DNA from 3 places in the Arthrobacter pascens genome. Region 2 is predicted to be linked to each of the others. Evidence: predicted binding sites of a transcription regulator. Region 2 holds the regulator's gene; each other region holds the start of a gene.
The links. The regulator HrcA, encoded in region 2, represses chaperone genes, less so after heat shock. The targets are predictions, from matches to a motif close to TTNGCACTCGNNNNNNNCGAGTGCNAA.

Region 1 (9,481 bases), 830 kb from region 2:
CCGGCCACCACGACGCCCGCGCCCTGCTGACGCACATCGTTTCAGACAGCACGCACGATCTGGAGGGGGCACAACTTCCCACCCTTACCGCCTCGGCCAGCAGCAAAGACGGTAAGGTGCTGATTTCCGTCGCCAACCTGGAACTCGATGGCGAAAAGGAAATCGTCCTCGATCTGCGTGGCGGGCAGCTGGAAGAAGTGGTGGCGCTCGTGCTGGGCGGTGACCACATGGCCGCATTCAACGCACCCGAGCACCTGGAAGCCGTGGCGCCCCGCCCGCTGGAGGTAAAGGAGCGTGCGGATGGCCAGCTCGTGCTGCGCTTGCCTGCACATTCCTTCGCCACCGTGAGCGGAACACTCGTGGGTGCCGCTGCGGAGACCAGGCAGGCAACGGGATCTGCCGCCGTCGTTGACTCCTCTTCGACCGGGAAGCCGTGCCTGAACTGCTGAGCTGAGGCCCGGCAAGTGCCCCGCCGGGCGAAGTGCGGCGGGGCACCGTCTTTCCCCCTCCTGATTTCGCGTAGCTCACGCTGCCAGGCCGTGCTCGAATGCATACCGGGTGGCGGCAGCCCGGGAGGACAGGCCGAGCTTGAGGAAGATGTTGCTGAGATGCCTGGCCACTGTCTTCTCACTGAGATAGAGTTCTGCGGCGATCGCCCGGTTCCCCTTGCCGGTGGCAACGAGCCGAAGCACCTCGGTTTCCCTCGGGGACAGCGGCCCCTTGCCGCCACCAGCGCTTTCCCGCATGAGTGACGCCGCCCAACCGGCTGCCGGAGCTGCGCCCAGTTCCAGGAACTCGGCATGTGCGGCCTCGAAGTCCATGAGCGCCGACGGCTCGTCGCCAAGGGCCCGGCATGCAGACCCGATCAATACCCGGCAGCGCGCGGCTTCATAAGGCACGCCAAGTTCCCGCCAGAGCTTCCAGGCCTGCCTGGTGGCTTGTGCGGAACCCCCCGGATCGCCTTCGGAGAGCCGGACCTGACCCTCGGCCTGGCTCGCAACTGCGCGGACCATGGGCATAGGGCATTCCCGGGCAAAGGCCGCCAGTTCGTCGACGCCGTGCCTCGCCGCTTCAACATCGGAGGCGGCGAGTTCGATCTCCACCAGGGCCGGCAACAGGTGCCGGCGGGTGGCTGCATCCGCCACGCCGGCGGCCCTGCGGATCATCGACTTTGCCTGCTCCACGTCCCCGCGCGCCAGGGAGAGGAGCGCAAGGCCGGGCTGTGGCTCATAGCCGCTTCGGGCCGCTTCCCCGTAAGAAGCGGCGGCCGCGTCCAGATCGCCTCTGAGCCGCTGCACTTCGCCCTGCTGGTAGTAGCCCCCGTAAAGCGCCTGCGGATCACCCTTGGTGGAACGGCCTTGGGCTACGGCTGCCGCCTCCAGCGCCTCGGCCCAGGCTCCATGCAACCGGAAGAGCTCGGCCCGATGTGACTGGCACTGGCCGCTAAACGTCATCATGTCGGGGCGGGTACGGCACCAGCGGTCAAGTGCCGCCGTCCATTCCAGCGCCCGTTCCAGGTCGAAGACCAGGTGGCAGTTGCCAATGACTGCGCAGTAGACAATCCCTGACGGGACCGCGGAGAGTTCTCCCGCTGTCACGGCCACCATCACCTCGTCAAACATTCGAAGGCCCTCGTCGTTGCGACCCAGCATGAGGGTTGCCTGGCCTAAACCAATGAGTGCCAGCGCTGAGACGTCTTTGTCCTGGAATCTTTGGCCAAAGTCCGCAACCTGGGCGAAGATCTGGAGGGCGCCGGCCGGGTCACCGCCGTAAAGCTTGCCCAGGCCCACAGGGACGAGCATGAAGCCTTGCACCGCGTCCGGCTCGGCCAGCTCATCCGCCAACCTTTGCCCACGGGCGAACCACCCGCCGGCCTGGGACATTTCCCCCACGTGCATCAGCTGCATCCCCATCCATCCGGCGCACCGCGCGGCACCAACGACGTCGCCGACCACCAGGTACTCCTCATGGGCCCGGGTAAGGGTGTCCAGGCCTGCGGAGATGTTGCCGGTCAGGATCTCGGCGGTCGCGAGCCGCTCAAGGTCCGGTGCCGGCAGGCCGCCCCGCTGGTCGGCCTCGCGGAAGTTTTCTGAGGCCTCGGTCCAGCGGTTCTCGCGGAACGCTGACCGGCCCTGGTCAATGCCCGTCTCAGCTGTCATCTGGCCTCCTCGGATACCACCCTCCCGGCCTCCCGTCGTCGTGCATTCAGGCCGCAGTCACGCCCATACCGGCGCGCCGATCGGGGTTAAGCGCCACGGTACGCCCGCAGCGCAGCTGAGACAACATCCTCACCGGACTACGGACGGAGCAGGGAGCGCAGCGTCTGGATGGTGTCGGCTTCCGCAGCTGTCTTGTCGTCGCGGTAGCGCTTGACGCGTGCGAAGCGGAGCGCGATCCCGCCCGGATAACGCGAGGAACCCTGCACGCCGTCGATGGCGATCTCCACCACCGTGACCGGGTCCACCCACACCGTGCCCCCGGTGCGCCGCACCTCCAGCTCCTGAAACCTTTCTGTCTGCCAGCGCAGCAGCTCGTCAGTGAGGCCCTTGAATGTCTTGCCCACCATCACGTAGCCGCCCGGTTCGCCGAACTCACCAGCGGGGTCCAGGGCTCCGAGGTGCAGGTTCGACAGCAGCCCGGTCCGCCGTCCTGATCCCCATTCGCAGGCGAGTACCACCAGGTCGTAGGTGAGCACCGGTTTCACCTTGATCCAGTTGGAGCCGCGCCGCCCGGCCGCGTAGGCGGAGCCGGTAGCCTTCACCACGACGCCCTCATGGCCCGCGGCGAGCGCATCGCGGGACACCCGCTCAGCAACGGCCGGATCCGCCGTGATCTCGCCCGGGATCCGGTGCCCTGGCGCGATCCGCTCGAGCACGCTGATGCGGGTCGACAACGGCTCGTCGAGGAGGTCGCGCCCGTCGATGTGCAGCACGTCAAAGAACCAGGGATGCAGTATCGTGGCGCGGGCCGCGTCCGCCCCGAACCGCGACATGGTCTGCTGGAACGGCCGCGGACCGCCGTCCTCGTCGAGGGCGAGCGTCTCGCCGTCGAGGATCACATCACGCACCGGAAGCCGGCGCACCAGCTCCACCACCTCGGGCAGCCGGTGGGTCACGTCGGCCAGGGTCCGGGTGAAGATCCGCACATCGTTGCCAACGCGGTGCACCTGAATCCGCGCCCCGTCGAGCTTGTATTCCACGGACGCCTCCCCCGTGGCCTCCAGGGCTGCGCTGGCGCTGGCCGCGGTTGCGGCCAGCATCGGCTGCACCGGACGGCCGACGACGAGGCCGACGTCGTCAAGCTGGGCCGCCGTCCCCGTCATCGCGAGCAGCGCGGTCCCGCCCAAATCGCCCGAGAGCATGGCGGCGCGACGGACGGCGTCCACCGGCCGACCGGCCGCGCGGGCAACTGCATCCGTCAGCACCCCTTCTAGAGCGCCGGTGCGCAGTTCTCCGAGCAGCACGCCGGCGATGAACGCCTGTTCGCGTTCAGTGGCTGCCGCAGTGAGCGTCCGAAGGGTGGCGGCGCGCTCCGCGGCCGATCCAGCCCCCGAGGTGACGAGGAGCCGGTCCAATGCGGCGTCAAGGTCGGCGACCGTAAGTCTTGGCTCCGCGGCCGGCTCCCCCATGGCCGCCGTCATGCCGCGCCAGCCGATCCCGACCCGGCCTTGCCGCGGCCTGGCGATGAGCAAGCCCACAACCGCCGGGATCTCCCCGGGTTCGAGCCGGCGCAGAAGATCGGCCAGGGCATCGACCTTCGCGAGTCGGGAGCGGGTCGACGCCACGGCATCGTTGGTTCTCACGAGCTCGTCGAGCAGCATGGCACCAGTCTGCCACGCGCGCGGGACCCGGGGCGGACTGCAACCACAGGCTCTGGACAGTGCCGGGGCGCAGTTCCAGACTGTACCCATGGGAATCATCGTCGCTAACCTGTTCATCACCCTTGACGGCGTCTACCAGGCGCCCGGCGGCCGGGAGGAGGACACTGAGGGCGGCTTCGCTTTCGGCGGTTGGCAGGCGCCGGTGTCCGACGACGAGGCCGGCGCGGCCATAGGCGCCGAGATCGACCGGATCGACGCGCTGCTTCTCGGCAGGAAGACCTACGACATCTTCGCGGCCTACTGGCCGCACCAGTCCGACGACGTCGGCGGTGTCCTCAACCGGGTGCCCAAGTTCGTCGTCTCCAGCACCCTGACCGAGCCGGGCTGGGCGGGTACGACTGTGCTGCCCGATGCTGCGGCAGCCGGCCGGCTCCGGGAGGACTATGACCAGGTGCACATGTTCGGCAGCGGAGCCCTCATCCGTTCACTGTTGGAGGCAGATGTGATCGACCGCCTCCACTTCTGGCTGTATCCGGTCGTCCTTGGGCAGGGCAAACGGCTGTTCGACGCCGGGACCGTTCCATCCACCTTCCGGCTCGCCGAACCTGCACGCACCTTTCCCAAGGGGGCGGTGTCGCTGGTTTACGAACGTGCGGGCGAGGTCGAGACGCAGGAAATGGGCGCCTAATGGCCAAGGTCGTCGCGGCCATCACCACGTCGGTTGACGGCTACATTACCGGCCCCGACGACGGTCCCGGGTACGGTCTGGGCAGGGGCGGAGAGCGCCTTCATTACTGGGTGATGGGCGGCCCCTGGACGTACGACGGCGGACACAACTTCGCGATGCACGGCCCCGACAAGGATTTCTACGACGAGCTTGTAGCAGGTATAGGTGCAGGTATCGTCGGCCGCGGCATGTATGACGCGGCCGGGGCCTGGGGCGGGACCAACCCGTTTCCCGGCCCGTTGTTCGTGCTCACGCACCGGGTCCAGGACCAGCCAGCGGACGGGTCCGGGTTCACCTTCGTGTCCGGGTTCGACGAAGCCCTGACGCAGGCGATTGGTGAGGCAGGCGGAAAAGATGTGTCGATCGGCGGCGGAGCGGACGTGATCCGGCAGGCGCTTGCCGCCGGCCGGGTGGACGAACTGGTTCTCTCGACAGCACCCGTGATCCTCGGCGCCGGCAAGCCTCTGTTCCACGGCTTCGATCATGACCTCAACCTCGAAATCATCAAAACTGTCAGCTCGACGTTCGCCACGCACGTGCGCTACGCGGTCAAGCGGTAGGCGTCCGGAACGCAAAAACCGGCCCAGCAGATGCTGGACCGGTCTTTGTGGGTGGGCCACTCCGTCGCCTGACCGTGGGCCCACACCGGCGAGGGACCCAAATCGAGCGAAGCGAGATTTGGGAGCCGGTGGGGACGAAGCGAGGTTAGGGAGACGGTGGGGACTAGTGGCTGTGGCCTGCGTGCTCGTCTTCTTCTGCAGGCTTTTCCACCACGAGGGTCTCGGTGGTGAGCACCAGCGCTGCGATGGAAGCCGCATTGCGGAGGGCCGCGCGGGTGACCTTGACCGGGTCGATGACACCGGCAGCAATCAGGTCCTCGTACTCGCCGCTCTTGGCGTTGAAGCCGTTGTTGGTTTCCAGGTCGGCAACCTTTGCGGTAACGACGTAGCCGTCGAAGCCCGCGTTCTGGGCGATCCAGCGCAGCGGCTGGACCAGGGCGCGGCGGACGATGCCCACTGCAGCAGCAGCGTCGCCTTCGAGGGCCGTGACAGCAGGATCCTCGTCGAGGGCCTTCAGCGCGTGGATCAGGGCGGAACCGCCACCGGCCACGATGCCTTCTTCGAGAGCGGCGCGGGTGGAGGACACTGCATCTTCGATGCGGTGCTTCTTTTCCTTCAGCTCGACCTCGGTGGCTGCGCCGACCTTGATCACGCCGATGCCGCCGGCCAGCTTGGCCAGGCGTTCCTGGAGCTTTTCCTTGTCCCAGTCGGAGTCGGTGCGGGTCAGCTCGGCGCGCAGCTGGGAAACCCGGGCTGCGACGTCTTCTGCGGAACCGGCGCCGTCAACGATGGTGGTGTTGTCCTTGGTGACCGTGATGCGGCGGGCGGAACCCAGCACCTCAAGGCCGACGGTGTCCAGGCTCAGGCCCAGTTCCGGGGACACAACCTGCGCACCGGTGAGGGTGGCGATGTCCTGCAGCATTGCCTTGCGGCGGTCACCGAAGCCCGGAGCCTTCACGGCGACCACGTTCAGGGTGCCGCGGATACGGTTGACGATCAGGGTGGACAGTGCCTCCCCGTCGACGTCTTCGGCAATGATGAAGAGCGGCTTGGAGCTCTGCAGCGCCTTCTCGAGCAGCGGCAGGAATTCCTGGACGTTGGAGATCTTGCCCTGGTTGATCAGGATGAGGGCGTCCTCAAGGACAGCTTCCTGGCGCTCTGCGTCCGTGACGAAGTACGGGGACAGGTAGCCCTTGTCGAACTGCATGCCTTCGGTGAGGACCAGCTCGGTCTGTGTGGTGGAGGACTCCTCGATGGTGATCACACCATCCTTGCCGACTTTGCCGAACGCCTCGGCGAGGAGCTCGCCGATCTCGTCGCTCTGGGCAGAGATGGCAGCAACGCTGGCCACCTGGGTGCCTTCGACGGGGCGGGCGTTCTCGAGCAGGCGGGCAGCAACAGCCTCAATCGAGACCTCGATGCCGCGCTTGATCTGGCCGGGAGCAGCGCCGGCAGCAACGTTGCGCAGGCCTTCCTTGACCAGGGCCTGGGCCAGCACGGTGGCCGTGGTGGTGCCGTCGCCGGCAACATCGTTGGTCTTCGTGGCTACTTCCTTGGCCAGCTGCGCGCCAAGGTTCTCGTACGGGTCATCAAGTTCGATTTCACGGGCGATGGTGACGCCGTCGTTGGTGATGGTGGGCGCTCCCCACTTCTTGTCGAGGACGACGTTGCGGCCGCGGGGGCCGAGCGTCACCTTGACGGTGTTGGCGAGCTTGTCGATGCCGGCTTCAAGAGACCGGCGGGCAGCGTCGTTAAACGCGAGCTGCTTAGCCATGGTTTTGTCCTTTCAGAGACAGAAACCCCGCGCTGCCGACGTCCTCGGACAAGTCGGCTGCGCGGGGTCCATGAGTTACTTAACGACGATCGCCAGAACGTCGCGGGCGGACAGCACGAGGTACTCGGTACCGCTGTGCTTGACTTCGGTTCCGCCGTACTTCGAGTAGATAACAACGTCGCCTTCAGCAACGTCGAGGGGAACGCGGTTGCCGTTGTCGTCAAAGCGGCCGGGGCCTACTGCAACAACTTCGCCTTCCTGCGGCTTCTCCTGTGCGGAGTCCGGGATGACCAGGCCGGAAGCCGTAGTCTGCTCGGCTTCGAGCGGGCGGACAACAATACGATCCTCAAGAGGCTTAATAGAGACCGACACTCGGACCTCTCCTTTTCGTCAGCAAATTCATGGACTGGAAAACTGTGGCACCTGGCTGGCAAACCGTCGTCGCGGTGCCGGCAGCAGCCTGGCTGGCAGCTCTTCATGTATTAGCACCCTCCTGGGGAGAGTGCTAATGAAGACTCTATGTAAGGGTTAGCACTCGGTCAAGGCGAGTGCCAGCATTTCGTCTTCGGCGAACCCCTTTTTCACTCTCCAGCAGCCTTAATGCCCGAGGTCGTCGAAGTCCACGTCCTCGGCGCCATTGCCTTCATCGGGTTCAGTGCTGCGCTTCAGGTACAGCACTACGGCGCCGGCCATGGCGGCCAGCAGCGAGATCACCAGCAGGACGATGGCGCCGATCCGGGCCCCGGAATAGAGGCTCCTGATGTCCCGCGCCTCGTCCGTGGCGTCCTGGATATCCTTGCCGCCCACCGAGTAGACAGCGGCGTTGAAGGTGTCCAGGAAAAGGACAATCACGAGCAGCGCGACGCAGACAACGGCCACGACGACTCCGGCGATCAGTGCCGGCCGGGCGAACCTTACCAGGTCGCTGTTCTTGGATCGGGGTTGCTCGGACGGCTGGGTGGCTGCACTGTCTTCCATGCAATCAACACTATCGGGACTTGCTGTCAGCCTCCTCCACTAGGCTTGAAGCCATGGCTCAAGCACCGCAGGACCAGATCGCCCCTCTGCTCACGAGCGAAGGCTGGGAGCTCCTGGCGTCCCTCGGTCCCTACCGGGAAGACAAGGCCTTCGAGCTCAATGCGTCACTCCGCAAGGCCGGCCACTCCCCCGAACTGGTCTCGGCAGTCCTCACCCAGTCAAGGCTCCGGACCAAGGCTCAACTGAAGTTCGGGGAGTTCGCCCGGCAGATGCTTTTCACTTCGGCCGGCCTGGAACAGGCCACCCGGTTGAACGTTGCCGCCCGCCACGCGGAGCGGTTTGCGCAGGCGGGCATCAGCCACGTGGCCGACCTGGGCTGCGGGCTTGCCGCAGACTCCCTGGCCCTGGCGTCCATGGACATCACTGTCACCGCAGTGGAGATGGACGAAACCACCGCCGCCTGCGCCACCGTGAACCTCATTCCCTTTCCGAACGCCAGGGTGGTGCATTCGGATGCGACGACGGTACCGCTGGAGGGGGTCGACGGCGTCTGGCTGGATCCCGCCCGCCGTGTCACATCCACGTCCGGGACCAGGCGCATCTGGGATCCGGAGGCCTTTTCCCCTCCGCTCTCGTTCGTGGAATCCCTGGCCGCCACAGGCCGCGCTGTGGGAGTCAAGATGGGTCCAGGCATGCCGCACGACTCGGTTCCGGCCGGCTGCGAAGCGCAGTGGGTTTCAGTGGGCGGCGACGTCACCGAGGTGGCGCTCTGGTTCAATGCGGTGAGCCGGCCCGGAATCCGCAGGGCTGCTCTGTTGCTGGGGCCGCAGGGCGCCGCTGAAATCACCAGCGGCGAAGACTTCGACGCCGGACCGGCCGCGCCCGTGGGGCCGGTGGAGGGCTACCTGTACGAGCCCGACGGCGCCGTGATCCGTGCGGGCCTGGTCGCCGACGTCGCGCTTCAGTTGGGCGGGCACCTGGTTGATGAACACATCGCCTATATCTGCGCTCCGGCCCTGGTGGATACGCCCTTCGCTCGCGCCTACAAGGTGCTGGAAGTGATGGCTTACAACGTCAAGGCGCTCAAGGCCTGGGTGAAGGACAACGGCATAGGCGTGCTGGATATCAAGAAGCGCGGCATGGCCATCACCCCGGAAGAACTGCGCAAAGAACTGCTCCCCGCGGGCAAGGGCGCAGGTAAAAATGCGGGAAAGAGAGGCGGAACCAAGACGGCCACCCTGGTCCTGACCCGCATCGGCGAGGACCGGGTGGCAATCTCCGTAGCGCCGGTCTGACTACTGCGCCCGCATGAACTCTTCGGCGGCGCGCACCTGCTCCCTGGTGGGGCGGACGCCGGTGTACAGGACGAATTGTTCAAGGGCCTGAATGGTGGCCACCTCGGCGCCGGTGATGACCGGCTTCCCGGCGGCGCGGGCGGCTTTGATGAGCGGCGTTTCGCCGGGCAGGGCGACAACGTCGAACACCACCTTGGCGGCATCGATGGCGTCCTGGGGGAAGGACAGCGACTCCGCGGCGGCTTTTCCCTCCATACCTCCTGCCATACCGATAGGGGTCACGTTGATGATCAGGTCCGCCGTGCCGCCGTCGAGCGCCTGGCGCCA
Region 2 (9,481 bases):
CGCCGAATGCGGTGCGATCCACCAGGACGTGGGACACTGGAGGTTCCATATGTGCGGTCTTTCCGCGGGGTGCCTTCGTTGCGTCCTGGCGGCGGCCGCCGAAGCCATCAGTGAATGCCAACAGTAAGGACCCTGCGTGTCTCCCATGGCCCGCACCGCCCCGGTGCCCGCCGCGACAGATCCGGCCATCATTCGGAATTTCTGCATCATCGCGCACATTGACCACGGCAAGTCCACGCTGGCCGACCGGATGCTGCAGTTCACCGGGGTCGTTCAGTCCCGCGACATGAAGGCCCAGTACCTGGACCGGATGGACATTGAGCGCGAACGCGGCATCACCATCAAGTCCCAGGCTGTCCGCATGCCCTGGGAACTGGATGGCAACAGCTACGCACTGAACATGATCGACACCCCCGGGCACGTCGACTTTACCTACGAGGTCTCCCGCTCACTCGCAGCGTGCGAAGGAGCCATCCTCCTGGTGGATGCGGCTCAGGGCATCGAGGCCCAGACGCTCGCCAACCTGTACCTGGCAATGGAAAACAACCTCACGATCATCCCGGTCCTGAACAAGATCGACCTTCCGGCAGCGCAGCCGGAGAAGTACGCGGCCGAACTGGCCAGCCTGATAGGCGGCGACCCGGAGGACGTTCTGCGCGTTTCCGGGAAGACCGGCATGGGCGTTGAGGCCCTGCTGGACAAGATCGTCCGCGACCTGCCGGCCCCGCAGGGCGATGCCAACGCCCCTGCCCGCGCTATGATTTTCGACTCCGTCTATGACACCTACCGCGGTGTGGTCACCTACGTGCGGGTGGTGGACGGCATGCTGCACCCGCGCGAGAAGATCCAGATGATGTCCACCCGGGCCACGCACGAACTCCTCGAAATCGGGGTGAGCTCCCCGGAGCCCACCCCCTCTAAAGGCCTGGGCGTCGGGGAAGTGGGGTACCTCATCACCGGGGTAAAGGACGTCCGCCTGTCCAAGGTTGGCGACACCGTGACCAACCTCGCCAAGCCTGCCGCTGATTCGCTTCCCGGCTACGCGGATGCAAAACCCATGGTCTTCTCCGGCCTGTATCCGCTGGACGGCACGGACTACCCGGTGCTGCGCGACGCACTGGAGAAGCTGATGCTCAACGACGCCGCGCTGGTCTACGAGCCCGAGACGTCCGCCGCGCTGGGCTTCGGGTTCCGGGTCGGCTTCCTGGGCCTACTGCACCTGGAAATCACGCGTGAGCGCCTGGAACGTGAATATAACCTGGACCTGATTTCCACGGCCCCCAACGTGGAATACGAGGTGACGCTGGAGGACAAGAAGGTGGTACACGTCACCAACCCCAGCGAATATCCCACGGGCAAAGTGGCGGAGGTCCGCGAACCCATGGTTTCGGCCACCATCCTTGCGCCCAACGAGTTCGTTGGCGCCATCATGGAGCTGTGCCAGAGCCGGCGCGGTGTGATGGGCGGCATGGATTACCTGTCCGAGGACAGGGTGGAAATCCGGTACCGCCTGCCGCTGGCCGAAATCGTCTTCGACTTCTTCGACATCCTTAAATCCAAGACCCGCGGCTACGGCTCGCTGGACTGGAAGGCCGACGGCGACCAGGTGGCCGACCTGGTCAAGGTGGACATCATGCTCCAGGGCGAGCAGGTGGATGCCTTTTCCGCCATCACCCACCGCGACAAGGCCTACGCCTACGGCGTCATGATGACCACCAAGCTGCGCGAACTCATCCCGCGGCAGCAATTTGAGGTTCCTATCCAGGCGGCCATCGGGTCCAGGATCATTGCCCGCGAAAGCATACGTGCCATCCGCAAGGATGTCCTGGCCAAGTGCTACGGCGGTGACATTTCCCGTAAGCGCAAACTGCTGGAAAAGCAGAAGGAAGGCAAGAAGCGCATGAAGATGGTGGGCCGCGTCGAGGTACCCCAGGAAGCCTTCATCGCAGCCCTGACCACAGACGAGTCCAAGGACAAGGCCAAGAAGTAGTGATGCCCGTGGCCGGAATCACCGGAGGCCGCACCAATGCCTAGCGTTCTTCCCCTTGGCGACCCGGCGCCGTCGGACGGTCTGCTGCCTGCACAGGCAGTGGAAGGTGCGGCGGACCGGGCTTTCGGGCTGTACGTGCACATACCGTTTTGTGCCGTCCGCTGCGGATACTGCGACTTCAACACGTACACGGCCACTGAACTGGGTGGCGGGGCCTCCCAGGATGCCTATGCTGACACTGCCATATCGGAAGTGCAGCTGGCAGCGCGCGTGCTCCCGGAGTCGGGCCTTCCAGGCCGCAGACTGAGCACTGTCTTCTTCGGCGGCGGCACGCCCACGCTGCTTCCGGCGGAGGACCTTGCCCGCATCCTGGGCGCGGCCATCAGCGCGTGGGGGATTGAGCCTGGAGCCGAAGTGACCACTGAGGCGAACCCGGATTCCGTCACCCCGGAGTCCCTCGCCGTGTTGAAGGACGCCGGATTCACCAGGGTTTCCTTTGGCATGCAGTCCGCGGTTCCGCATGTGCTGAAGGTCCTGGACCGCACCCACACCCCCAGCCGCGTGCCGCAGGTGGTTCAATGGGCGCGGGAAGCCGGGCTGGCTGTCAGCCTGGACCTGATTTACGGGACCCCGGGGGAGTCCCTGGAGGACTGGCGGCATTCCCTGCAGACCGCACTGTCATACGAGCCGGACCACATCAGCGCTTACGCGCTGATTGTTGAAGAAGGAACTAAGCTGGCTGCCCAGATCCGCCGGGGTGAAGTTCCGGGGATTGACGACGACGATCACGCTGACAAATACGAACTCGCCGACCAGCTGATCGGTGAAGCGGGGCTCAGCTGGTACGAAGTGAGCAACTGGGCGCGGACCCCGGAGCAGGCCTGCAGGCACAATCTCGCGTACTGGCGCGGTGACGACTGGTGGGGCATCGGGCCCGGCGCACATTCCCATGTCGGCGGAGTGCGCTGGTGGAATGTCAAGCACCCCACTGCCTACGCCGGACGGCTGGCCCAGGGTGTTTCCCCGGCGGCGGGCAGGGAGACCCTGGACGCCGCGACCCGCGATGTGGAGCGTGTGATGCTGGAAGCAAGGCTCGTTTCGGGTCTTGGCATTGAATCACTGGGGGAGAAGGGACGGCACGCTGTTGCCGGGCTGATAGCCGATGGCCTTGTCGACCCGCCGGCTGCATTCAGTGGCCGCCTGGTGCTGACCCTGAAAGGCCGCCTGCTGGCTGACGCGGTGGCCCGCAGGCTCCTGCAGGATTAGTCCCTACCCAACGCGGGGTCACTTCCCGCCCAATACTATGCGCTTATTGGGCGGGAAGTGACCCCGCGTTGGTGCGGATTACTTAATCCAGCGGAGGTTGTACTGGTACCGGTGCGGCTGGCCCCGGTTCACATGGATGCCGGCTGCGACGGAGTAGCAGGTCAGCGCTATCCAGATCAGGGTGGCGATCACAGCGAAGATGTTTCCCACCACGGGGATGAAAACCAGGATGTTTGCCAGTACCGCAGCGATGGTCGGCGGAAGGCTGAAGTTCAGCGCTTCCTTGGACTCCTGGGCCGTGAACGGCCCGCGGTCCCGGAAGATGAGGTAGATCAGCAGGGACGGGACGCAGCCCAGGATCCCGCCGAAGTGGGCAAGCGTGGCCCACTGGCGGTCCTCGCTCGCGGTCAGTGGCAGCGCATTTGCGGGAACGCCATGGTACTCGGAACGGCCCTGGCCGCCCTGGTTGTCCGTGTGTTCACGTGCGTTATCTGCCACGGTGTCTTCCTTCGAAAGTGCGATGGTGCTGGTCATGGATGGGCGGCCTGAAGCGAATCAGCTTCCGCAGTACCAAGAATACTGGTTATGCGCCGGAATGCTGCCCCGCGCAGCCCTGAGCCAGGGCCGGAACAGACGCTGCCTGCCTGCTTAGGGCACCGTGAGGAAGTCGATGACTTCCTCCACCCTGCCGAGCAGTGACGCTTCCAGGTCCGCGTAGCTGCGGACCGCGCCCAGCAATTTCTGCCAGCCAAGACCGATATCCTCCTTGGTGGAGTGAGGCCAGCCGAACGCTGCCAGGATACCGGTCTTCCAGTCCTGCCCGCGGGGAACCACCGGCCACTCGGAGATGCCGAGCACGGCGGGGCGGATCGCCTGCCACACGTCCACGTACGGGTGGCCGACGATGAGGACATTGCCGGCAGCGCCGGGGGAGGCCATGACGGCATCGGCTATCCGCGATTCCTTGGAGTCAGGCACCAGATGGTCCACCAGGACGCCGAGCCGACGGCCAGGTCCTGGCCTGAAATCAGCCACCGCGGACGCCAGGTCGTCGATGCCATGCAAAGGTTCGACGACGATGCCTTCCACCCGCAGGTCATCGCCCCAGACCTTTTCCACCAGTTCGGCGTCGTGCTTGCCCTCCACCCAGATCCTGCTTGCCCTGGCGACCTGGGCGCGTTGCCCGGCCACGCGGACAGAGCCGGAGGCTGTCCGGCCGGCCGCCCCGGACGCGGCGGCCTGCCGGGGAGCGGGAGGCATGAGCCGGATGGGCCGGCCATCAAGGAGGAAACCGAATCCCAGCCGAAAGGACCGTGATTTGCCGCGCCGGTCCTCGAGGGCAACAACGTGCATGCCGCCGGACTTTTCCACCCGCGTCACGGCGCCGACCCAGCCCGACTGGACGTCTTCCAGCACCATCCCGCGTTCGACCGGGACTTCAGCCAGTTCGTTCCTTGCGGGGCCCGAGATCTCCTGCGGGCCCCAGTTCTGGTAATGCATGGATTCGCTCCGTCTTGTGCTGGATCCTGGCCCGGAATTTTCGCCCGGAGCGGTACCAATGCTAACAACGCGGCCGGGCATATTAGACTGTTAGCACTTAGGCATGTCGAGTGCTAACCCGTATGGATATAAAAGTATTCATCAACAGGGTCGGTGCACCGAGAGGGAATCCGGCCCGGGCGGGCGGACGGCCTGTGACCGTAGATGGAGGTGGAGTGTGAGCGAGCCGCGCAAACTGGAAGTACTGCGAGCCATTGTGGAGGACTACGTGCACTCCCGTGAGCCAGTCGGCTCAAAGGCTCTGGTTGAACGCCACCACCTGGGCGTGTCCAGCGCGACCATCCGGAACGACATGGCGGCACTGGAGGACGAAGGGCTGATCACCGCGCCCCATACCAGTGCGGGACGGATCCCCACGGATAAGGGCTACCGGCTGTTCGTGGATCAGATCTCAGCTGTGAAGCCACTCTCCCCGGCTGAACGGAGAGCCATCCAGTCATTGCTGGAGGGATCCACTGATCTCGACGACGTCCTTGACCGCACGGTCCGGCTGCTGTCCCAACTGACCAACCAGGTGGCCGTAGTGCAGTACCCCCATCTGAGCCGCGCCACCATCCGGCACATTGAATTCGTGCTCCTCGCGCCGAGGCAGGTCCTCGTGGTTCTTATCGCCACCACCGGTAAGGTGGAACAACGGGTGATCGACATCGGCCAGGATCTCAGCGACGAAGCCCTCGCAGGCCTGCGCGCCAGGTTCCTGGGTTCGCTTTCCGGAACACCGCTGAGCCAGCTCACGCGGTCCCTGCCGGGCGTGGTTTCCGCTGTTGGCTCCGGTCAGCGGCAAGCCGCGCAGGCTCTGGCGCACGGACTTGAAAGCCTTGCTCATAGCAGCCGGGAAGACCGGATGGTCATGGCCGGGACGGCCAACCTCGCCAGGTCCAATTTGGATTTCCCGCTCAGTATCGGACCGGTGCTGGAAGCCCTCGAAGAACAAGTGGTGATGCTGCGGCTGCTGAGCGAGATGGCGCAGGACCCCAGAGGCGTGACAGTGAGTATTGGCCGCGAAAATCCCTACGACGGCCTGGCCGAAGCATCGGTGGTGGCCACGGCCTACGGACCTGACAGCACCGCCAAGGTCGGTGTGCTGGGTCCCACCCGGATGGATTATCCCACCACCATGGCTGCCGTCCGGGCGGTAGCACGCTACCTTTCCAGGATCCTGGGTCCATGAGAGCGCATGCCGTGACGGCACGTATACAGCATCCAGACACGAAGAGCAGTGCGAGCCGTACAACTGTGAGCACTACGACTAGGAAGAGAAACGAACTTTGAGCAGCCACTACGACGTCCTTGGCGTCTCGCCGGAAGCCACCGGAGAAGAGATCAAGAAGGCCTACCGCAAGCTGGCCCGCACCCTTCACCCGGACGTTAACCCCGGAGATGATGCGTCGGACCGCTTCAAGGCCGTGACCCACGCCTACGAGGTGCTCTCCGACCCGCAGAAGCGCCGGGTCTATGACACCACCGGCAATGAGAACGGAACGGATAACGGCTTTGGCGGAGGAGGGTACTCCGGCCAGGGCTTCGCCTTCCAGGACATTTTCGACACCTTCTTCGGTGCGGGCGGCTCTGCCGGTCCGGCTTCGCGTGTCCGGCGTGGACAGGACGCGCTCATCAGCGTCCGCATCGAGCTGCGGGATGCCGTGTTCGGCGTCAACAAAAAGCTCGAAGTGGACACCGCCGTTACCTGTCCCACGTGCAATGGATCATGCTGCCGCGAGGGGACCCACCCCGAGCGTTGCGATATCTGCGGCGGAAGCGGCCAGGTCCAGCGCGCGGTCCGTTCCATTCTGGGCCAGGTCATGACGGCGGCCCCGTGCGGTACCTGTGAAGGCTTCGGAACAGTCATCAAGGACCCGTGCAACGAGTGCAGCGGGCAGGGCCGGATCCGCAGCAGGCGTTCCCTGACCATCAAGGTGCCCGCCGGGGTAGCCACGGGCACCCGCATCCAGCTTTCCGGCCAGGGCGAAGCAGGTCCGGCCGGAGGCCCCTCCGGTGACCTCTATGTCGAGATCCGGGTCAACAACGATGCCACTTACGTCCGTGACGGTGACGATCTGCACGCCACCCTCAACATTCCCATGACGGCTGCCGCCCTGGGAACAGAGCTGACGCTGGACACCTTCGACGGGATGCAGGAAATCGACGTCAAGTCGGGGACCCAGTCCGGCGAGATCATCACACTGCGGGGCCTGGGCGTGACGCACCTGCGCGGCTACGGCCGTGGCGACCTGAAAGTCCATCTCCAGGTTGAGACGCCGTCCAAGCTGGATTCAGCCCAGGAGGACCTCCTGCGGCAACTGGCGAAGCTGCGCGGCGAACAGTTCACCGAGGGAAAGCTTGCTGCCAGCGGCGGCATGTTCGCCAAAATTCGGGACCGGTTCGGTAACCTGTAGCGGTGAGCAATCCGGTCTTCTTTAGCACCGCAGGGTCGCTGGACCACATGGTCCCTGGCGGCCGGTTTGTGCTTGACGGGCCGGAAGCCCGGCACGCTGTGACCGTGAAGCGCCTCGGCCCCGGTGAATCCGTTGATATCGCGGACGGCGCCGGAAAGAGGCTGACCGGGACCGTTGTGGCGTCGTCGCCTGCCGAACTCACAGTTGAATGCGCCGCACTGGACGAGGAGGCACGGCCGGACATCCGGCTGGTGCTCGTCCAGGCACTGGCCAAGGGCGACCGCGATGAATTGGCAGCGGAAACAGCCACGGAACTGGGCATCGACGCGGTCATACCGTGGCAGTCCGAGCGGTCCATCGTGCGCTGGAAGGGTGAGCGCGCCGCAAAGGCGCACGCGAAGTGGCAGTCGGTGGTCACGGCTGCAGCCAAACAGGCGCGCCGGGCCTGGATCCCGGAAGTACGCGCCGCCGTCGATACCCCCGGGCTGGCCGTTGCCGTGGCGGCCGCCGGCCTTGCCGTCATCCTCCACGAGGACGCTGTGCGGCCGCTGCGTTCGGTCCTGGAATCCTGGCAGCTTTCCGATCATGGCAAAGGTCCCCGTGAAGTCCTGCTCATCGTGGGGCCCGAAGGCGGCATCAGCCCGCGGGAAGTCACCAGGCTCTGCGGCGCGGGGGCCGTGACCGCGCTCCTGGGCCACCACGTCCTGCGGTCTTCCACGGCCGGCCCGGCGGCAGTAGTGCTGGCGAGCGACGTGCTGGGCCGCTGGACGAATCCTTCCGGCTAACGCCGCTAGCGGACTCTGAAGCCCCGTGTGTCCACGTTAAGCTCCTGCTGGTTTCCGGACGTGTCCTCCTGGGACACGCGCAGCTCGTAGTTGCCGGACGTGAGGGTCAGGTTCAGGGTGAACAGGCCTGACTGCGCGGCGTCGGCCGCGGCGGTGGTTTCGCCGGTCAGGAACGGCTTCTTATCTCCGTTGGCTTCCGCCTGCAGGATCTGCCAGTGCAGCTTGCCGCCTGCAACGGTGCTGCGGCCGGTGATCTTGACGCTGCCGCCGGGAACTTCCACACCTTCCTGCGGGTCGATGATCCATACCGGCGCGACCATGCCCGCAACACGGGACATCGGAGTCCCGAGCCTTATCCGGCCGAAGGCGAGGTAATCCGTATGGCCGTCAACCAGTACCGTCACCTGTATCTGCTGACCGGAATCGATGAGCCCTGAACTGGCAGCCGCTGCGGTGGCCGTATACACCAGCTGCTGGATCGCGCGGGTGGCCATGTCGCCATCGAGATTGCTGTTGAAGGCATCCGCCGAGACATCCACTGTGATGACGTTTTTACCCGAGATTGAGGTGGCCAGTTTCTTCGGGTTCTGCCAGGGGGTGAAGAAGTCCGGATCAAGGGGCTTGTCTGACATCATGGCGTGCAGCGCACGGGTGACCGGATTTTCCTGGTCCGGAACGTCCCTGAATTCCCGGTACAGGAATACGTTGCCGTTGCTGCGGCCGATCCAGTAGACGGGGGCCTTGTTGGTTGCCTGGGTCGTCTCCAGCGGGGTGCTCGTCGACGGCGCCGCGGGGGAGCCGCTGGCCTCGGCCGTGCTCAAGGCCACTGTCGGCCCGGGTCCCGGGTCCGCGATGCAGCCGGAGAGGACCAGGACCACAGGCAGGAGGCCAAGGAGGCCTTTGGAACGGATGCGTCCCCAGGCACGTCCCCTGGCGAGGGGCGTTGCTCTTCCCGGCACTGTGATGGCCCTGTCCTTCCTGCAGTGTGATGGGCCGGTCCCCGGACGGCCTGGTTCTCCAGCGTGGTGCTGGCTTTCCAGCATGGCATAAGGCTGCGGGCCTACCGGTCCCGATCCGGCGTTCCCGCCCAACTGCAACGGGAACGATATGAGGCCGATATGAAGTTGATACCTAAAGACGGGAACCACTCCGGCGGAAGCCTTTTCCGTCGATGCCTGGCGCCCGTGGATCTTGCGTTCCGACGTCCATAAGGGGCTTCCGCTGGGCCGCCGGAGGGCAGCGTGCTGGCGTAAGATGGTATGAATCCGGTGACCATCGGCGGGCTCGGCAACTGCCGCGCCGCTCCGGTGTCACCAGCAGTGCCACCAGCAGCGCCAGCCGCGCTGCTTATTTGAACTGAAGGGGACCCCAGGCCTGCGGGCCAGCACCATGACTGAATCAGCGAACGGAAAGCGCCGGCTGAATACCGGAGAGCGCGCCGCAGGAGAATTCCCCCATACCCTTCCCGGTATCCGGACGGAGGT
Region 3 (9,481 bases), 1.6 Mb from region 2:
ACAAGCGCTACTACGGCGGAATTGTTAGCGGCCGGAAGACTTCCTCAGTCCGCTGGGACGAGCAGATATCTGTCGGTCCCGCCCTCTTCTACTTTGAGGATGATGAAGTGCACCCGCCGCTGCATGGGGAGATCGTTGAGGTCCGGCGGTACCGCCTTGGTGACCTGACCCCCGAAAGACTCCGACTCTCCGAAGGCGGCAGCGTCGACGGTTACATCGAAGGTCTTCGACAGCACTACCCGCTCATGCCGGCGGATGCGTTTGTCGATGTCGTGGACTTCAAGGTGGATCCGTCAGCCCTGCATGACATGGGGGAAGCACCGAACACCGCTGCCCTGTGAAGAACTGTTCGAAGACACCAAAAAAGTGCGGCCCCCTCGTGAGGGGACCGCACTTTTTGTGAACGGACCAGGGTCCGGCCGGTGTGGGCTAGAAGCCGCCCATGCCGCCCATGTCGTCGCCGCCGCCGCCCATGGCCGGAGCGTTCTTCTCCGGCTTGTCGGCCACTACAGCCTCGGTGGTGAGGAACAGGCCGGCAATGGAAGCCGCGTTCTGCAGTGCAGAGCGGGTCACCTTGACGGGGTCGTTGATGCCGGCAGCCAGCAGGTCGACGTACTCGCCGGTAGCTGCGTTCAGGCCGTGGCCTGCGGGCAGGCCGCGTACCTTGTCAACCACAACGCCGGGCTCAAGGCCTGCGTTGAAGGCGATCTGCTTCAGCGGGGCGTCGATGGCAACGCGGACGATGTTCGCACCGGTTGCCTCGTCGCCTTCAAGCTGCAGGTTGGCGAACGCCTTCAGGCCGGCCTGGATCAGCGCAACGCCACCACCGGCGACGATGCCTTCTTCAACAGCAGCCTTGGCGTTGCGGACTGCGTCCTCAATGCGGTGCTTGCGTTCCTTGAGCTCAACCTCGGTTGCGGCACCGGCCTTGATGACTGCAACGCCACCGGCCAGCTTGGCCAGGCGCTCCTGCAGCTTCTCGCGGTCGTAGTCGGAATCGGAGTTTTCGATTTCGGCACGGATCTGGGACACACGGCCAGCGATCTGGTCGGCGTCGCCGGCACCTTCAACGATGGTGGTCTCGTCCTTGGTGACAACAACCTTGCGGGCGCGTCCCAGGAGTTCCAGGCCGGCGGTCTCCAACTTGAGTCCGACTTCCTCGGCGATGACCTGGCCACCGGTGAGAACAGCGATGTCGGCCAGCTGGGCCTTGCGGCGGTCGCCGAAGCCCGGAGCCTTGACGGCGACGGACTTGAACGTGCCACGGATCTTGTTGACGATCAGGGTGGCCAGTGCCTCGCCCTCGATGTCTTCGGCAATGATCAGCAGCGGCTTGTTGGACTGCATGACCTTTTCAAGGACGGCAACCAGTTCCTTGACGTTGGAGATCTTGGAGTTGACGATCAGGATGTACGGGTCCTCAAGGACAGTTTCCTGACGCTCTGCGTCGGTGACGAAGTAAGCGGAGATGTAGCCCTTGTCGAAGCGCATGCCTTCGGTGAGCTCGAGCTCCAGGCCGAAGGTGTTGGACTCCTCGACCGTGATGACGCCTTCCTTGCCCACCTTGTCCAGTGCTTCGGCAATCAGGGCACCGATCTCGTCGTCACCGGCGGAGATCGAGGCGGTGGCCGCGATCTCTTCCTTGGTTTCGATTTCCTTGGCATTGTCCAGCAGCTCGCGGGTTACCGCTTCCACTGCCTTCTCGATGCCGCGCTTGAGGGACAGCGGGTCGGCTCCGGCAGCGACGTTGCGCAGGCCTTCCTTGACCAGTGCCTGTGCCAGAACGGTGGCCGTGGTGGTTCCGTCACCTGCGACGTCGTCCGTCTTCTTGGCAACTTCCTTGACCAGCTCGGCGCCGATCTTCTCGTAAGGGTCGTCCAGCTCGATCTCCTTGGCGATGGAAACACCATCGTTGGTGATCGTGGGGGCGCCCCACTTCTTTTCGAGGACGACGTTGCGTCCACGCGGGCCGAGGGTGACCTTGACGGCGTCGGCGAGGATGTTCAGGCCCCGCTCAAGACCGCGGCGTGCCTCTTCATCAAATGCAATGATCTTGGCCATAACGGCAGTAGTCCTTTCGGGACAGTCGTTAAGAATGAACCTGCACTGCGGTGCCCGCGACGGACGATCTTTCTCCGCCGGCCTCTGTATGCCGCCGGATCCGGATCTCACCCCAGCAAGGTGTTTCTTTGGCTCCACGCACCGGTGCCGCGCTCCGCCGCCGGCCGGAACCGGACGTAGGTTTAGCAGTCGGTACGTAAGAGTGCTAATCAATAATTAGCACTCCATAGGTGAGAGTGCAAGCGAACGGCCGCAAAAATCCCCGTCCGGGGAGCCACTTCGCTGCAGGCGATCACCCCGCCGCCCGGCCAGCCGCCTCACGCCCTGTGACGTGGGCCTTGTTGTCCGGGCCGTAGGTGAAAACCATGAAGTTCGCTGCGGTGATGTCCCCGTTGGAGTCGAAGCCAATCGGACCGGATTCGCCGTCGTAGTTTATTCCGGAACCTGACTTCAAAACAGCCTGGCAGTCCTTGAAGGACGTACACGGTTTTCCGGTCTGCTCCCCGCCCGGGCCCGTGCCCGCCCCGGCGATTTGGCCGCCGGATACCGCGATCAGGTTCGCCGCTATGCTTTGCCCCGCATCGTCGTCCGCTCTTGAGGCAGCCAGCACCGCCAGGTTCACGGCGTCGAAAGTCTCGGCCGCGAAGAACAGGTCCTTCAACGCGGGATCCACCGCGATGAGGCGGGCCTGGAAGTCGGCAGAGGGGAAAACTCCCGGAACAACTGCCCTGGCGCCATCGAGTGCCTTGGAACCGAGCCCGGAACCGTACTGGCCAAACGCTCCGTCGCTAAGGATGATCCTGCTGCCGGACAGACCGGCGTTGTCCAGTTCAGCAATGGCTCCCTGTGCCCCGTCCCGCGCGATCAGCACCACAGCGTCCGGTGCCGCTTTCCGGGCCGCATCGGCAGCCTGCCGGGCATCCCCTGGCTTGAATTCCGTGGTGGAGAGGTTAGCCAGGCCAGCATTCCTGGCGGCGCCCGCGACGGCCGCGGAAACTTCCTGGCCGTAGGCGCCGTCCTGGTACAGCACGGCGAGGCTCTTTGCACCGCCATCCTTGGCAAGCTTAACCAGTACCGATGCCTGGGCGACGTCAGCCGCAGCCGTCCGGAAGTAATAGCCGCCGCTCTTGTATGTGCTCAGGCCGGCAGCTGAGTTGGCCGGTGAAATCAGCGGGACCCTTGCCCGGGACAGGACGTCAATCGCTGCCGGCGCGTGGCTGGAATCGGTCGGCCCGATGACCACATCAGCCTTGGCGGCGAGCAGTTTCTTGGCCTGCGCCTCGGAGTCATCAGCGGAAGACTGGGGAAGCAGCTCGACGGGTTTTCCCTTGACTCCGCCAGCGGCGTTGATTTCCTGCACGGCGAGTTTGGCCGCGGCGAGCTCTGAATCGTTGAGGAAGGCCTGCTTCCCGGCATTGTCCAAAATAAGGCCCACACGAAGCGTCCCGTCGCCGGACGCTTCCACGGAATCAAGCCGGGCGTTCCCTGTCGCGGCGGCGCAGCCCGCCAGCGCCAGCACTGCGGCTGTCCCCATGGCGGCGCGGATTGTTGTCCGGAAAATGCCGGACCCGGGAATGAAAGACTTCACTCGACGGGCCGGACGCTTTCCGCCTGCGGGCCCTTCTCGCCTTCGCCGATTTCCAGCTCCACGCGTTGTCCCTCGTCCAGGGCCCGGTAGCCCTCGCCCTGGATGGCCGACCAGTGTACAAACACGTCGTCACCTGAACCGTCAACGGTGATGAAGCCATAGCCCTTTTCCGCGTTGAACCATTTGACGGTTCCCTGTGCCATGATTTCCACTCTCTCAGTAGCGTCCGCAAGGCCCACGCCACTGTGTGCCGCTTTTTACGAACCGAAGTCTGAAATTACTCTAGCCAATGGCCGGGGGCAGGCCGAGTCACCGGCAGCGTCGGCACCCAAAAGTTATTCAGGCGTGATCGGGACGCCTACTTGAATCCAGGGCCAAGCACCACAACCACGGGCACCTGGAATTCGGCGCTGTCCAGCACCGTCGGGATGTCCAGCAGCTTCGAGAGCGCCTCGGCGTTGGCCTTTTGCGCGATACCGGCGTAGAAGATCACCGATGTCTTCTGCGGCGCGCCGCCCCAGTTGCCGACCTGGCCCAGCGTCCAGCCGTCTGACTGGACAATCGAACTAACGCGGGCAGCGAGCCCGGAAGTCCCGGATCCGTTGTATATGGCGATGCCTTGGGTTTTGTTCACAGCGGACGACGGCGTCGGACTGGGCGTGGCACTCGGCTCCGATTTAGCACTCGCGGATGGTTCCGGACTGGCTGAGGGCTGCGCCGACGCCGTGGTTCCGGCGCTGGCCTCAGGCGATGCGGCAGACTGCAAGCTTGAGGAGACCTGGCTACCCGCCGGCGCGAAGCCCAGCTTCGGGAGGATCAGGAAGGAGACCAGGCCGATGGCCAGCGCGGCGATGCCTACCGCGAGGATTGGCCAGAGTTTGCGTCGTGACGGCGCACCTGCAGCCCGGTGGACACCCTGGCGCGCGGCGGTCTCAGGGACCCTGTCGAATTCATCCCGGGCATATCTGGTCATGGTGGCGAGACATCCTTGTTGATTGCCGCTGATGGCTCAGCGCGGTCCTAATGAGCGTCGGAACCCAGGCGGCGTGCTGTACGTGCCCGCTGACGCGACGTACGTAGTCTACGCAATCTCTTGACCAGCATGGGATCGTGAGCCAGCGCATCCTCGGTGTCGATGAGTGCATTCAGTAACTGGTAGTAGTGCGTCGCAGACAGGTCAAAGAGCTCCCTGATGGCCTGTTCCTTGGCCCCGGCGTATTTCCACCATTGCCGTTCCAGCGCCAGCATCTGCTGGTCACGCTCACTCAACGGCGAGTTGCGAAGCGTGAAATCCGCCAGCAGCGAGCTAGGTTCTTCCGGCTCCGGCAGGTGTTCCCGAGCTGCTTCAGCCACGACATTCCTTCGCTGTTGAGGGTAAAAGTCCCACCCCAATGCTACGGAGGAATAACAAGGTTGTCATTTACGCCGCGTTACGGGAGTAGCTATCCCTGCGAGAATGGAAGCGTGTTTGAATCTGACGCGCTGTTCGAGCTGGAACCGGCCGCGCTGGAGAGCGTCGCGTTCGCCGAGATGGCACGGCTGCCGCTCAGGGAGCTGATGGCTGCCGACTGGGCCAAGGCGCTGGGCGGGGTGGAGGCGGAGATCCGCGCGGTCCTGGACTTTCTTGCCGCCGAAACCGCGGCGGGGCACCAGGTGCTGCCCTCGCCGTCGAACGTCCTGCGCGCTTTCCGCCAGCCGCTGGCGGATGTCAAGGTCCTCATTGTTGGCCAGGACCCTTACCCGACGCCCGGTCACGCCGTCGGCCTGTCCTTCTCTGTGGATCGGCGCACCCGGCCCATCCCGCGGAGCCTGGCGAACATCTACCGGGAGCTGGAAGCGGACCTGGGCATTCCGGCCCGCGTGCACGGAGATTTGTCCGGATGGGCGGGCCAGGGCGTCCTGCTCCTCAACCGGGTGATGAGCGTGCGGGCCGGCGCTGCGGGCTCGCACCGGGGAAAAGGCTGGGAGAAGATCACGACGACGGCTGTCACCGCAGTCGCCACCCGGAGAGCAGTCGACGGCGGCAGGCCCCCGCTGGTGGCCGTGCTCTGGGGAAAAGATGCAGACAGCGTCCGGCACCTCCTTTCCGGTGCTGCGGTAGTGTCAAGCGCCCATCCCAGTCCGTTGTCGGCGTCGCGTGGATTTTTCGGTTCGCGGCCATTCAGCCGTGTCAATGAGCTGCTGCAGGAGCAGGGTTGCGCGGGCGTAACCTGGGAGCTCCCCCAGGCTCCTTAGCTTAGGGTTACCTTATGAGCACAGTCCCCGCTGCCACCAGCGCCACCAAGAAGAGCCGTCCCCAGATCGACCTGACGGTGCTCCGCCGCGAGGAACTCTCGCCGCACATGGTCAGGATTGTTGCCGGCGGAGAGGGCTTTGACGGCTACGTCAACAACAGCTTCGTGGACCGCTACGTCAAGATCGTCTTTCCGCAGCCGGGTGTGGAATACGCCCGGCCGCTGGATTTATGGACCATCCGGGAAACCATGCCCCGCGAGCAGTGGCCGTTTACGCGCACTTACACCGTCCGATGGGTAGACCTCGAAGCCAGGGAGCTCGCCATCGATTTCGTCATCCACGGCGATGAAGGACTGGCAGGACCCTGGGCCGCCTCGGCGCAGCCGGGCGACCCTCTCACGTTCACCGGCCCCGGCGGCGCCTACAACCCGGCGCCTGACGCTGACTGGTACCTCTTTGCCGGTGACGAAGCGGCCCTGCCGGCTATCGCGGCGTCCCTTGAATCCTTGCCCCCGGAAGCGCGCGGCCTTGCATTCCTCGAAGTGGACAGCGACGCCGACATCCAGGCAATCTCGGCCCCCGCCGGAGTGGACATCACCTGGCTCCGACGGAACGGAGCACCGGCCGGCACCAGCGGGCTACTGGTGGAAGCAGTTGCCGGTGCCGAATGGCCCGCCGGCAAGGTTGACGTCTTTGCCCATGGCGAGCGTGGCTATATGAAGGGTCTGCGGGACGTGTTCTTTGTCCAGCGCGGCCTCGAACGCAAGCAGGTTTCCTTGTCCGGCTACTGGGCGACGGGCCGGGTGGAGGACGATTTCCAGGCCGAAAAGAAGCTCCCCGTAGGGCAAATCTGACCAGGCAGACCTGATCGGGCACCCGGAGCCGATCCGGTCCCGCCCTTCCGTGCGGCGGAGCGGCCGGTGTGCGTTGACTTACTTTTCGAGCCGGATTTCCTCGGGGTGCCGCGCCACCAGGCTCCCGAGCAGGCGGAGAGCGTGGTCGGAGGCGGCCATCGGCGCCGAGATCGGCGCGACCCCGCACAGACCGCCCTCGCCTGGCTGCTCACGCGTGGAAACGACATCGCCCCCATCCCGGCACACGACGCGTCTCCAGGGTGGAGGAGAATACCGCGGCGGACGGCGTCAAACTCACCGACGGCCAACTGCACCGCCTGAACGCGCTCCAACCCGCCGCCGGCGAACGCCACAACGAAGCCAACATGGACTCCATCGACCGCTGATCCGAGGAGAGAGACAGGCCCCTGAACCGCCGTCGTCGTCCTCTCCAAAGCTTGTTCAGGACGTCCGCCGGCGCTACCTCCGGCGGGCCCGCCGCCGCTCATTACTTGCGAGGCTCCGCGTCAGCGGCCGGGCCAGGGTGTCCCCCAGCACAATTCCGCCGGCCGCGCCCAGGACAATCGCACCGGCATTGAGCATGCCTCCTGCACCGAGCAGAATTTGCGATTCCTCAACGGTCAGCACGTACATTGAGCGGAAGATGGTCAGTCCGGGCAGCAGGATCAACGCCGCCGGCACGGCGACCACCAGCTGGGGAGCACCCATTTTCAGGGCAACCACCCGGGCAAGCAGTCCGATCGCAACGGCGGAGAGCGCCGGCGAGAACCTCTCACCAAGGCCCAGCGCGTCCCCGCCCAGCAGCACGAGGTAGCCTGCCACGCCAACGGCTGCCGTGGGCAGCAGCAGCTTCCACGTAGTCTGCTCGGTGACGCCGATGGCCATTACCGCGACGGCGATGAAGGTGACCAGGACCCACAGGTCATAGGCCGGCGGAAAGGTCTTGGTGACATCGATCTCCGGCATCCCCGTCATTGACCCCAGCACAAAGGCCACGGCAATCCCCGCCACCAGCGCCCCGAAAGTCAGGACAGTTGACAGGAACCGGCCGGCGGCTGTCACGGGGAAGCCGTTGATGGCGTCCTGGACCGAGGACACCAGGCGCCCTGTGGGCAGGAGCAGCAGGATGCCGCCCACCACCACAATCTCGGGTGAGTTGGTGAGCCCGAACTTCCCCAGCAGGATCGCCACAATCGTCACCAGGAAGGAGCACGAAGCGGTGATAAAAAAATCAGGCATCCGCCAACGCCCCAGCTTGCGGGCCAGGAGGCTCACTCCGATGTTGGAAAGAAAGGCGATGAGCGAGGCCGCGGGGCCGCCGCCGAGCACTCCGACAAACACGGCGGCGAAGACGCCGAAGGCGATGGTGACCATCCAGCGCGGGAAGGGCTTGGGGCTCGTGATCGCTTCATCCAGCCGGCGGATGGCCTCGTCCCGGCCCACTCCCCCGGCCACAATGTCGGTCACGAGCTGGTGCACCTTTGCCAGCCCCGCATAGTTGTTGGTCCAGGAGCGGACCACCCGGAGCAACGAAATCGGCGTCTGCTCCTTGGGCGCGTAGTTGATGGCCACAGACTGGTTGGTAATGTCCACCTCGATGTTCTTCAGGCCAAGCGCTGCCGTGACGGCAATGATGCTGGTCTCCACCTCGAGCGCGCCTGCACCGTACCGGAACATTGTCTCGGCCAGATGCAGCGCAAAGTCCAGGGTCTTGCGAGCCGAGGTGTCCACTCCGCCCACCTGGATCATCGGGTTGGCGTAGGGGCTCCCGGCGAGCCTGTCCACGATGCTCAGTGGCGCGGTCGGCGGGCTCTCACCCTGGACGAGTCGCCTCAGCATCCTCTTGGCCGCTGCGTTCTGGTGGAGCTGGGACGGCGAAAGCGGCTCGGTCTTTGGGAGGCCGTCGGTATGCGGCCTGGTCCGGCGGTCTCCTGGTCGGTCTTTCACGCTGGTCCTCCTCCCGCTCGAGTGGATATGTGCTGCTGCAGGTGTGTCAGGCGCTGCGCCTGAGGGGCAGCTTGGCCAGCAGGGTTCGTCCGGCCGCGACTGCCGCCCGCGCCACGCGGTTGGCCTGGAACACGAACGGACGCACTGGCATCACAAAGTCGCCCAGCAGCTGGACCACCTCTCCGCCGAAGCCCTTCTTGAAGGCGTAGCCGCCGTGTCCTTCTTCGTCCTGGCCCTCGATGCCGAAGGTGCCGTAAAAGTTGTATCTGGAGTAGCCCTTTTCCAGCGCGTGCAGCATCATCCCCCAGTACAGGGAGGTTGCGCCGTTGAAGTAAATGTAGTCCTGCTTGGTGCCGCCGATGACGCAGACCACCTCGTCGCCGAAGCAGACAAAGTGGATGGCAGCCACTGTTGCCACGCCTACGGAATCCGGGAACCTCTCGATGTCCTTGAGGCTCCGTTCGTAGCTGTCCACGAGGTCCTGGACAACTTTGAGCCTGTTGGCCTTCTTCTTGCTGCCGGTCTCTTCAACCTCCCGCCGCAGCTCGGCGGCAGCAGCGGACTCGGCGTCGAGGCGTTCGGTGATGGATTTCCGGTACGCAGGAATATCGATTTTGGCCATCATGAGCTTGGTGAACTCGGGCGACGTGGTCCGCAGGAGCTGCTCGTAATATTCGCGTTCCCGGTAGGTGAAGCCCTTTTCATCCCCGGCGGTGCTCAGCGCATCATAGAACTCGTCCAGGGTGTCAAGGGTCGCCTGCTCCAGGAAGACGCCGTTCTTTTCGGCCTTCCGGAT

Region 1: groES (co-chaperone GroES) is a predicted target of HrcA. The motif match lies at 7,410-7,436, and genes of this name have one in related genera.
Region 3: groL (chaperonin GroEL) is a predicted target of HrcA. The motif match lies at 2,244-2,270, and genes of this name have one in related genera.

The regions. Positions count from the first base shown of each region.
Region 1 covers NZ_JAUSXF010000001.1:1,080,413-1,089,893, reverse strand. Annotated here, with positions in the region: gene QFZ40_RS05100 (alpha-N-arabinofuranosidase) at 1-449, shown strand, start outside; gene QFZ40_RS05095 (helix-turn-helix transcriptional regulator) at 525-2,159, opposite strand; gene QFZ40_RS05090 (ATP-dependent DNA ligase) at 2,297-3,820, opposite strand; gene QFZ40_RS05085 (dihydrofolate reductase family protein) at 3,909-4,508, shown strand; gene QFZ40_RS05080 (dihydrofolate reductase family protein) at 4,508-5,107, shown strand; gene groL (chaperonin GroEL) at 5,271-6,881, opposite strand; gene groES (co-chaperone GroES) at 6,957-7,253, opposite strand; gene QFZ40_RS05065 (hypothetical protein) at 7,479-7,859, opposite strand; gene QFZ40_RS05060 (class I SAM-dependent methyltransferase) at 7,913-9,154, shown strand; gene QFZ40_RS05055 (shikimate 5-dehydrogenase) at 9,155-9,481, opposite strand, start outside.
Region 2 covers NZ_JAUSXF010000001.1:1,913,577-1,923,057, forward strand. Annotated here, with positions in the region: gene lepA (translation elongation factor 4) at 137-1,990, shown strand; gene hemW (radical SAM family heme chaperone HemW) at 2,027-3,256, shown strand; gene QFZ40_RS08790 (DUF4870 domain-containing protein) at 3,335-3,754, opposite strand; gene QFZ40_RS08795 (DUF3097 domain-containing protein) at 3,905-4,756, opposite strand; gene hrcA (heat-inducible transcriptional repressor HrcA) at 4,974-5,987, shown strand; gene dnaJ (molecular chaperone DnaJ) at 6,085-7,212, shown strand; gene QFZ40_RS08810 (16S rRNA (uracil(1498)-N(3))-methyltransferase) at 7,215-7,997, shown strand; gene QFZ40_RS08815 (GerMN domain-containing protein) at 8,003-8,956, opposite strand; gene QFZ40_RS08820 (PhoH family protein) at 9,387-9,481, shown strand, end outside.
Region 3 covers NZ_JAUSXF010000001.1:3,528,022-3,537,502, forward strand. Annotated here, with positions in the region: gene QFZ40_RS16135 (hypothetical protein) at 1-341, shown strand, start outside; gene groL (chaperonin GroEL) at 430-2,061, opposite strand; gene QFZ40_RS16145 (ABC transporter substrate-binding protein) at 2,354-3,595, opposite strand; gene QFZ40_RS16150 (cold-shock protein) at 3,646-3,852, opposite strand; gene QFZ40_RS16155 (LytR C-terminal domain-containing protein) at 4,008-4,622, opposite strand; gene QFZ40_RS16160 (DUF3263 domain-containing protein) at 4,670-5,002, opposite strand; gene QFZ40_RS16165 (uracil-DNA glycosylase) at 5,114-5,884, shown strand; gene QFZ40_RS16170 (siderophore-interacting protein) at 5,899-6,738, shown strand; gene QFZ40_RS16175 (hypothetical protein) at 6,817-6,984, opposite strand; gene QFZ40_RS16180 (hypothetical protein) at 6,999-7,124, shown strand; gene QFZ40_RS16185 (threonine/serine ThrE exporter family protein) at 7,198-8,577, opposite strand; gene QFZ40_RS16190 (peptidoglycan bridge formation glycyltransferase FemA/FemB family protein) at 8,732-9,481, opposite strand, start outside.